DNA from 3 places in the Virgibacillus sp. M23 genome. Region 2 is predicted to be linked to each of the others. Evidence: riboswitches for the same ligand, from Rfam matches in the RefSeq annotation. Region 2 holds a riboswitch; each other region holds the start of a gene.
The links. A riboswitch is a leader RNA that binds a small molecule or an ion and turns the genes downstream of it on or off. The one in region 2 is predicted to bind S-adenosylmethionine.

Region 1 (3,268 bases), on a different contig from region 2:
CGTCCAGCTTCTCTCCCCCCTCGAATTCCAAAAGTGATGATAGATCCAGCACCTTCACTAAAATATTTTTTAGCTCGCTTGTTTGATGAATGGCTTTGTAAACCTGGGTAGTTCACCCATTCGATCGCAGGATTTTTAGCTAAGTATTCGGCAATTATCTGTGCATTTTTATTATGTTGAGGAATACGAAGATGCAAGGTTTCTAAACCCTGTAATAGTAAAAAAGCATTATGCGGGCTAATACACGCACCAATATCACGCAATAATTGTACCCTTAATTTAGTAGCAAAAGCCGCAGGACCAACATCAATGAAACGGAGGCCATTATAGCTCTCATCTGGTTCTGTAAAGCCAGGGAATTTGCTGTTATTCCAATTAAACCTTCCGCCATCAACGACAACACCTCCAATGGTCGTACCATGTCCTCCTATCCATTTTGTAGCGGAGTGGACCACAACATCTGCTCCCCATGCTATCGGCTTAGCAATATAAGGTGCGAATGTATTATCAATTATTAAAGGAATATTATAAGAATGAGCTAAAGCAGCAATGGTCTCGACATCAAAGATGTGCAGACTAGGGTTCGTAATAATTTCACCGAAGATTGCTTTTGTTTTATCTGTGATAGCAGCTTCGACTTCATTCTTGTTCTTGCCATTAACAAATTTAACCGTTATACCATAGCGAGGAAGTGTGTTTGCAAATAGATTATAAGTACCACCGTATAAATTACTGTCAGCTATAATTTCATCTCCTGTACTAGCAACATTTAGGATAGCAAAGGTAATAGCTGCCATTCCAGATGCTGTTGCTACTGCTGCTACACCGTCTTCTAATTCGGCAATTCGTTGCTCGAAAGCATCTACGGTAGGGTTCCCTATCCGTGTATAAATGTTGCCCGGTTCGGTAAGGCCAAATAGATTCTGTGCGTGCTCCGTGTCACGAAAAACATAGGATGTTGTTTGATAAATAGGGACAGCTCTAGAACCCGTGGTTGGGTCTGGCACCTGACCTCCGTGTAGTAATACTGTATCTGGTTGTTTCTGGTGAAATTTTGCCATTATTCATTCCTCCTAGGATAGTTTGTAGTTCTGTATTGCCACGACTAGTATTGACGTGGCCAGTTACTGAATAGCAATCCTTGTGTCTGGAGGAAGAGGGGGAAAATGAAAAAGCCCTCTTCCTAAGAAGAGGGCTTGGATTTAACCGTTCCTCCTCTTATCTTCCAGATCATAAAATGGATCTGTAGGATGTAGCACCGTAAAAAGCAATATTTCATCGCTTTTTGGTTGCTGGGCTTCACAGGGCCTATTCCCTCCACCGCTCTTGATAAGAGATGTATTTTTCTAAATTATTGAATATTATATAGGTGTACATAATCTTTTGTCAACCACTAGTTTTAAATCGTAACAAAAGGCAGGCATAATACCATCGCCAAAACGTAAGAAAACCTAGAGCATGTTATATCTTTTTATACATGCTTTTTCCTCAGTGGTCTTCGGTAGCTCGTAAGCATAAAGTTTACTAGAGCTATCCAAATGAACGCGAAAGCAATTAAATGAGCAGAAGTAAAGGCTTCTTTATATATAAATACGCCTAGTAATAACATTAATGTTGGTGCAATATATTGCAAGAATCCGACCATTGCTAAAGAAATGCGTTTCGCTCCACTTGCAAACAGTAACAAGGGAATTGCTGTCATAACACCTGCACCCATTAATAATAGGTTCGTAGATGAAAAGAATTCATGAAGCTGAAAGGCGTTATCAGGGTAAATGGCTAGGTAAATAATTGCGAAGGGGAGAATAAGCATGGTTTCAATGGTTAACCCTATCATTGGTCCGATATCGACCTTTTTCTTCAATAAACCATACAGTCCAAAGCTGATGGCAAGTAATAATGACACCCAAGGAAACACACCATAGCTTATCGTTAAATAAAGCACACCGATTCCTGCTAGAATAAATGAAATAGTTTGACGGAAAGTAAAGGCTTCTTTTAATACGATAATTCCTAGTAATATGCTTATAAGTGGATTAATATAATAGCCCAGACTTGCTTGAACAACATGATTACTATTAACGGCCCAAATAAATATTAACCAATTTAGACTAATTACTAGCGTAGCCAAAGAAATACCAAATAGCTTCTTTTTATTATGAAGCAATTCCTTCCATTCCTTCGTAAAATCCGACCATTTACGCATAATGAGAACAAGTAAAAATGTGAAGACGAAAGACCAAATAATGCGGTGAGCTAATGTTTCCCCTGGAGAAACATGGTCAAGAAGCTTCCAATAGATTGGTAGAAATCCCCATAATATGTATGCTGATGATGTGTAGATCATACCGTTCCGATCCTGATTAGCGTTCATAAGGTTTCATCCCTTCTTCCGGTATAAAGTAAATCTATTTTAGAATTGCTCCAGAAAAAAAGCAAAGATAACGTCTCTAAAGAAAACGTATTCATTTATGCGTTTATTTGAATAGGATATATATAGGTGGTCAGTTTACAAGAGTTTACGTGAGGAGGAATGGATGTGAAGAAGAAAGAAAAGCAATTGGAGACGAAGGTTGTTCATGAAGGTTATCATTCAGAAGAGATGTTAGGAAGTTTAGCAGCTCCTTTATTTCAAACCTCTACTTTTACATTTGATTCAGCAGAACAAGGAGAGCGGCGTTTTGCAAGGGAAGAGGATGGTTTTGTATATTCGCGTTTAGGTAATCCTACTGTACAGCTTTTGGAAGAGCGGATTGCGGCATTAGAAGGAGGGGAGCGAGGGTTGGCTTTTTCCTCTGGAATGGCTGCCGTTTCAGCGGTATTAATTTCACTAACAAAAGCAAATGATCATATTCTTTGTTCTTCCGGGCTTTATGGCTGTACGTATGGATTGTTATCCATGTTAAAGGATAAGTATCATATTAATCATGATTTCTCAGAAATGAATTGTGAGGAAGAGGTTTTGGCTTGTCTAAGGCCAGAAACAACCTGTATTTATATTGAAACACCAATTAATCCCACCATGAAGCTGATCGATCTACAAATGGTAGCAACGGTTGCAAAGCGCTACCATATTCCGGTCGTTGTAGACAATACCTTCTCATCCCCTTATATTCAGCGACCACTGGAATTTGGTTGTGATGTTGTTGTTCATAGTGCTACAAAATATATTGGCGGACACGGAGATGTAATTGGTGGTTTGGTAGTAGGAAGAAGTTCATTTCTTGACGGTGTTGCCATGACGACACAAAAAGATATTGGAGGCGTT
Region 2 (3,268 bases):
ACGCCCGCACGTTCACGCCCATGAGCAAAATAATTTACCGTACCAACAGTTAGATGAACTTCATCAGGGTTGGCTTCATAGCTGCTGGCAATGGAATAAAGACGAGCAGGTAGCTTCCGTAATATGCTGACAAAATCCTCAGCCAGCAGCTTCTTAGGCGGAAAATCGGTTACTAAATCTAAAACATCCCTTCCCTCAAGATACGACTTTAGTTTTTCCTTATTGCTTGCTGTTAATAGATCGGTTAATGCTTCATTAGCAAATAATGTCGCTGCCTTTTCTACTAGTGGCTTCGTTAAAACCGTAATCTCAAAATGGGAAAGTAAAGCTTCTCGTAATGACCTAATTTCCCCCTGTTTATTCACAGATACAGTTTGTTCTGCATCCCAATTCATCGCCTTCATAAGTTCATCGACTAATACGGGGTCATTTTTCGGAAATATCCCTAAGCTATCTCCTGGTTTGAAGGTAAAGCCAGACCCATCAATGGACAATTCTAGATGGCGGGTTTGCTTATTGGAACCGCGACCACTTAAATTAATATTCTGAACAACCTCGGCCATAAATGGATTTGTTCTTGAAAAACCAGATTGTTCGGAAACGAACGTGCCTGCCGTTTGTTGACCTGCTAGAACGGTATTGTCAACAACTTCAGATGACTGCTTTAAAACCCCGAGTACTCCCGTCATCCACTCAGACGCTTGCTCATCAAAATCCAAATCACAATCTACTCGGTCATATAGCCTCTCTCCACCTAATTCTTCTAGGCGTTTATCAAAGTCTTTTCCTGTTTGACAGAAAAATTCATACGACTCATCACCGAGCGCTAGCACTGCGAAACGCAAATGATCCAATTTAGGTGCTTTTCTGCTGTGAAGAAATTCATAGAAAGAGATCGCATTATCCGGTGGATCACCTTCTCCATGGGTTGCCGTTATAATTAATACATCCTCTGTCTTCTTTAATTTCTTTGGCTTAAAGTCATCAAGCGCGGAGCAAGTTACCAAAAAATTCGCTGCGTCTAGCTTTTCAGCCATCGATTCTGCTAATGAGCGGGCAGTCCCTGTCTCCGATCCATATAATATGGTTACTTCTCTCGGATCTGTGCCAGCATTCGTTGCTTGACTGATGGCTTGGGGGTCTGGATTACCAGATTGGACTTCTTTTGATATAAAAGCTGAAAGGTAACCACTTAGCCACACCTTTTGATGATCCGTTAAAGTAGGTAACAGGAGATTTAATTGTTCTATTTGTTCGTGATTAAAAGGGCTATTTGTTACATTCAACGACAACACGTTCCACCTCACTATTAAGTTCTTTTTTATACCTATACAATCAAATGCTTAGTATACCAATTAATTTACTAGGAATTAAACGAAATAAAAAAGATGAATACTCAGATCATCACGATTCGCTTTTATTAACCGTGGTATGCAAGCCACATTCCGTTTTCGTTTGCCCCGTCCATCTACCTGCACGTAAATCATCAGAGTCGGCTACTTGGGAGGTACAAGGAATACACCCAATACTTGGATAATTTCTATCATGCAGTTCATTATAGGGCAATTGTTGTTTTTGAATATAATTCCATACATCGTCCCAAGTCCAATAAATTAACGGACATATTTTAATGCTTTTAAATCGTTCATCCCTATTCACAAAGTCTGTTTTACTACGACTTGGTGACTGCTCTCTACGAAGTCCAGATATCCAAGCAGGTACCTTATCTAGTTCTTCTTCAAGAGGCTTGATCTTACGAATGAAACAACATTGATCTGGCTGTCGCTTCCACAAGGCTGAGCCATGCTTTGCTGCCTGTTCTTCCACTGTCAAATCAGGCTGCTTTAAGCGAATCCGCAAATCAGGGTACCTTTTTTTCACTTCATCGATGAGATCATACGTTTCTTGAAAATGTAACCCTGTGTCTAGAAAGACAATCTCTGCATCAGATTTCTCCTTTGCTATTAAATCAATTAGCACCATACCTTCTGCGCCAAAGCTACATGCATAAACGATGGAATCCCCATATTGCTCATATGCCCAACTTAAAATGGTAGAGGCTCCTTTCGTTTCATCCTCAGGAAGAAAATCTTTAAAAGGATCAACAGTAAAATCTTGATATGACAGCATATGACTTGTCACGCATTATCCCTCCTACGTTATTCTTAAAAATAAAGGCGTAAGGTCTAGGCAAACAAATGTACTGGAAATAGGCAGTGAGGTAAACATAAACATGCTATGAAAAACTCTTCCTATCCATGTGATAAGAAGAGTAATTTGTACGGTATCTTGCACTCTTCTTATCTATCAGACCATTGTCTGTAGGAATTGGCACAGTGTTAGAATAACCTGCTGCCGAAGCTTCAAAGGGCCTTTTCCCTCCACCTCTCTTGATAAGAATTAAAATCTATGACTGTATTGTTTGATATATTAAATGGTTTTCCAGAAAAAGTCAATGCCTTTTTCCAAAACATGAGAATAGTTTGATATTCATGTTATATACAAAAAACAAGCCAGATGTGACAATAAATTTTTTTAGATCATGAAAAGAATCACCTAAATGTGAACGTACTATTCTCCCAAAAGCATGTGTATTCTAATATGCTTATGATAATGCTTTTAACCCGGTAACTCCAATAATAATCGCAATCAAACTAGCAATTCGATACTTATTCGTAGATTCACCAAAGAAAATCATGTTCATCAATACCGCACCGGCCGTTCCAATGCCAATAAACACAGAATATGCCACACTTACAAGTAAATACGAGAAGGATGCATATAAAAAGATGAATGAACCACCTAATCCACCAATATAAAGCAGTCCATTTCGTATAGTCTTCTGTTGACTATAGAGACGTAAACCTAAGACACCTAACATTTCAAATACAGATGCACTCGCAATAAATAACCAACCCATTAGGATTGAACCCCCTTTGTCGCTTCAGACTGTTCCGGTTGATCAGAAAGTTTTAAGCCAATAACCCCTAGAACTAGAATCAACATAAAGAACATTTTTCCTACATTTAAACTTCCACCAAACAAGTAAATATCCATGATGGCTGTACCTACTGTTCCCGCAGCAGCAAATATCGCATATACGGTACCTGTTGGTAGATTTTCACAAGCTTTAGACAGGAAATGGAGATCTAAAAGGATAGCTCCTATGATTAGGACCCAATGCCACCAAGCGTTAGCGGTATTAAATCCATAGATCCAGATCAATTCAAAAACACTCGTTAATACAACATATATCCATGATTTATTC
Region 3 (3,268 bases), on a different contig from region 2:
TTCTTTAATAAACGTTAATTCTCGTTCATAGCCATAGCTAATGATAAGCGCATCTGTTTTCACTTCTTCTTCTTGATTTGTCTCGTGGTTTCGTATTTCCACGGCTTCGATTTGATCGCCTTGTGCATTAGCATGCAACTTCTCAATGGTTGAATTAAAATGGATGTTAGCTGTAGAATTCATGATTTGCGAAATATGTGCTTCATGTCCTGTAAATTCATTTTTACGATGCACCATATGTAGCTGCTTAGCTATTGGTTCTAATTCGTTAGCCCAATCAATGGCTGAGTTTCCCCCACCAGATATGATAATGTTTTTATTTTTGAAATGCTCAAGACTTTGTACGGTATAATGCAGATTTGTTACCTCAAATCGATCTGCACCTTCAATATCAATTTTAATTGGATTTAATATACCGCCACCAACTGCAAGAATTACTGTTTTACTTAAATATTGATTACCAGAATGGGAAGTTAATACAAATAGGTTATCTTCATTTTTCTCTATTTTTGTAACTTTTTCGTTGAGAATGACTTCAGGATCGAATGTCAATGCTTGCTCTGCCATTTGATCAATTAAGGTAGCTCCAGTTACAGGAGTTAATCCACCTACATCCCAAATCATTTTCTCTGGATATACGTGTACCTTACCACCAAGCTTTGGTTGATATTCTATAATACGAGTTGATAAATCCCTCATGCCACTATAAAAAGATGCATATAAACCTGCTGGTCCACCACCAACAATAGTTACATCTGTAATATCTAAATGTTGCATATTATAATTACCTCCTTCGCCATTGATGATAATGAGAATCATTATCACTATGACTAATTATACAGAATTTTTTTAGGAAAGCAATAAACGGTTAGAAAAATAAATGACAGGTTTATAAAAAATTTTCAAATAGTAATTGACAGGATGTCGCAAGCGTAGTATTGTATATATCAATTACAAAATATAAACTTCTTATTCAGAGAGGTGGAGGGAATTGGCCCTTTGAAGCCTCGGCAGCGGACTTTACAAAGTACTGTGCCAAATCCAACAAGTCATTTGTGCTTGGAAAATAAGAAGAGAGCGCCAATAGATATGGAAATCTCTTCTTACAAACAAGGAGGGATTTTTTTATTCGGAACAAAATTTTATAGCGTAACTTCTTATCCAGAGAGGTGGAGGGACTGGCCCTTTGAAACCTCGGCAACAGACTCTATGAAGTACTGTGCCAAATCCAGCAAGCTAAGAGCTTGAAAGATAAGAAGAGGATAGTATATGGATGCCTCTTCTTAACTGAAGAGGCATTTTTAGTACAGACATAAAGGAGTGATACATCATGATTACGTTTGAACGTGTAAGTAAAATTTATAATGGAAAGCAACAACAAATAAAGGCATTAGAAGATGTGAATTTGCACATTGAAAAAGGTGAAATCTTTGGTGTTATCGGTTTTAGTGGTGCTGGGAAAAGTTCCCTTATTCGTTGTGTGAACCTATTAGAACGTCCCTCTTCGGGAAAAGTAACGGTTAATAATCAAGATTTGCTAAGCCTTTCTCCAAAGGATCTACGTGAAGCTAAACGAAGCATCGGGATGATTTTTCAGCATTTTAATTTATTAAATGCTAAAACAGTATTCGCAAATGTAGCGATGCCGTTATTACTTGCTAATGTACCAAAAGATGAAGTGAAGCGTCGGGTTATAGAACTACTAGAGTTTGTTGGATTAAAAGATAAAGCAGATAATTATCCAGATCAACTATCTGGTGGACAAAAGCAGCGTGTAGGAATTGCTCGTGCCCTTGCTACGAAGCCAAAGGTATTATTATGTGACGAAGCAACTTCAGCACTAGATCCAGAAACTACGAAATCAATTTTACAGCTGCTAAAGAAGATAAATGAAGAATATAACCTAACCATTTTGATTATTACGCATGAAATGGGGGTTATTCGCGAGATTTGCGATAAGGTAGCGGTATTGGATGAGGGGAAAGTAGTAGAAGCAGGTTCCGTATTCGAAGTGTTTGCACAGCCAAAGACAGAGATTGCACATAAATTTGTACGGTCTGTGATGCATGATGATATTCCTAGATCCGTATATGAGCTGTTAAAAGTGCTGGATCAACGTCAGAAAATTTATCGAATTGTATTCCTTGGGGAATCGACGGGACGACCGCTATTATCAGAAATTGCTAAGCAATATGCGGTTGATGTAAATGTGTTATTTGGCAGTATTACGGAGCTACAGGGAACACCATTTGGCAATTTAATCGTCAAACTAGATGGTGATGAAAATGAAATAAATCGTGCTATCATGCATATTCACCAACAGAAGGTAACGGTAAAGGAGGTGCTAGCAGATGTTAGTTAATGGTCAACAAATTGTGGAAGCATTATGGGAGACTATTGTAATGGTTGGCGTTTCCTTGCTTTTTTCGTTTGTAATTGGTCTAATCTTAGGGATTTTACTTGTTGTCACAAGAAAAGGTCATTTATGGGAAAATAAAGCAGTTTTTACCGTATTAAATGCCATTATAAATGTGTTCCGATCTATTCCGTTTATTATCTTAATGGTTGCTGTCATACCATTTACTCGTTTGGTAGTTGGAACTTCAATTGGAACTGCGGCAGCTATTGTTCCAATGATTTTATATGCGGGCCCATATATTGCTCGATTAATAGAAAATTCACTACTAGAGGTTGATCCAGGTGTGATGGAGGCAGCACAGGCTATGGGTGCAACACCTAAACAGATAATTATGCGCTTCCTTATTCCAGAAGCGCTTAGCTCCTTGTTATTGGGTATTACGATTGCCACCATTGGACTCGTAGGTGCATCTGCCATGGCAGGTGCAGTAGGGGGTGGAGGCCTTGGCGACTTAGCTATTACTTACGGATATCAACGCTTTGATACATTGGTTATGATTATCACCGTAGGGATTCTCGTTATTATGGTTCAAGGCTTACAATCTACAGGCAATTTCATTTCTAAAAAAATTAGACGTCGGTAATGACTATTAATTTGAACGCTTTTTTCTAGCTATTTTTTAAAGCATTTATCGTTAAGTAACGTATTTAAAAATAAGGAGAGAACAGCATGAAAAGAATAACCATCCGTTTTTTATTGATTATATTGACAAGCATTATCACAGCATGTTCGAGTAGTGATGCAGCTACAACAGTGAAAGTCGGGATTAGTGGATCAGATACAGCCATTTGGGATTACGTGGCAGAAAAAGCAAAAAAAGAAGGGATAGATGTCGAAATCGTTCGTTTT

Region 1: another riboswitch for S-adenosylmethionine. It lies ahead of RVS70_RS16785 (O-acetylhomoserine aminocarboxypropyltransferase/cysteine synthase family protein); the one in region 2 lies ahead of RVS70_RS11555 (phosphoadenylyl-sulfate reductase).
Region 3: another riboswitch for S-adenosylmethionine. It lies ahead of RVS70_RS16005 (methionine ABC transporter ATP-binding protein); the one in region 2 lies ahead of RVS70_RS11555 (phosphoadenylyl-sulfate reductase).

Annotation. Positions count from the first base shown of each region.
Region 1 is NZ_JAWDHA010000053.1:14,333-17,600, reverse strand. It holds gene RVS70_RS16785 (O-acetylhomoserine aminocarboxypropyltransferase/cysteine synthase family protein) at 1-1,061, opposite strand, end outside; SAM riboswitch class I at 1,216-1,336, opposite strand; gene rarD (EamA family transporter RarD) at 1,472-2,374, opposite strand; gene megL (methionine gamma-lyase) at 2,540-3,268, shown strand, end outside.
Region 2 is NZ_JAWDHA010000026.1:3,946-7,213, reverse strand. It holds gene RVS70_RS11560 (assimilatory sulfite reductase (NADPH) flavoprotein subunit) at 1-1,292, opposite strand, end outside; gene RVS70_RS11555 (phosphoadenylyl-sulfate reductase) at 1,405-2,130, opposite strand; SAM riboswitch class I at 2,298-2,400, opposite strand; gene RVS70_RS11550 (DMT family transporter) at 2,606-2,920, opposite strand; gene RVS70_RS11545 (DMT family transporter) at 2,920-3,268, opposite strand, start outside.
Region 3 is NZ_JAWDHA010000048.1:3,810-7,077, forward strand. It holds gene RVS70_RS16000 (NAD(P)/FAD-dependent oxidoreductase) at 1-777, opposite strand, end outside; SAM riboswitch class I at 967-1,073, shown strand; SAM riboswitch class I at 1,155-1,258, shown strand; gene RVS70_RS16005 (methionine ABC transporter ATP-binding protein) at 1,331-2,362, shown strand; gene RVS70_RS16010 (methionine ABC transporter permease) at 2,352-3,002, shown strand; gene RVS70_RS16015 (MetQ/NlpA family ABC transporter substrate-binding protein) at 3,089-3,268, shown strand, end outside.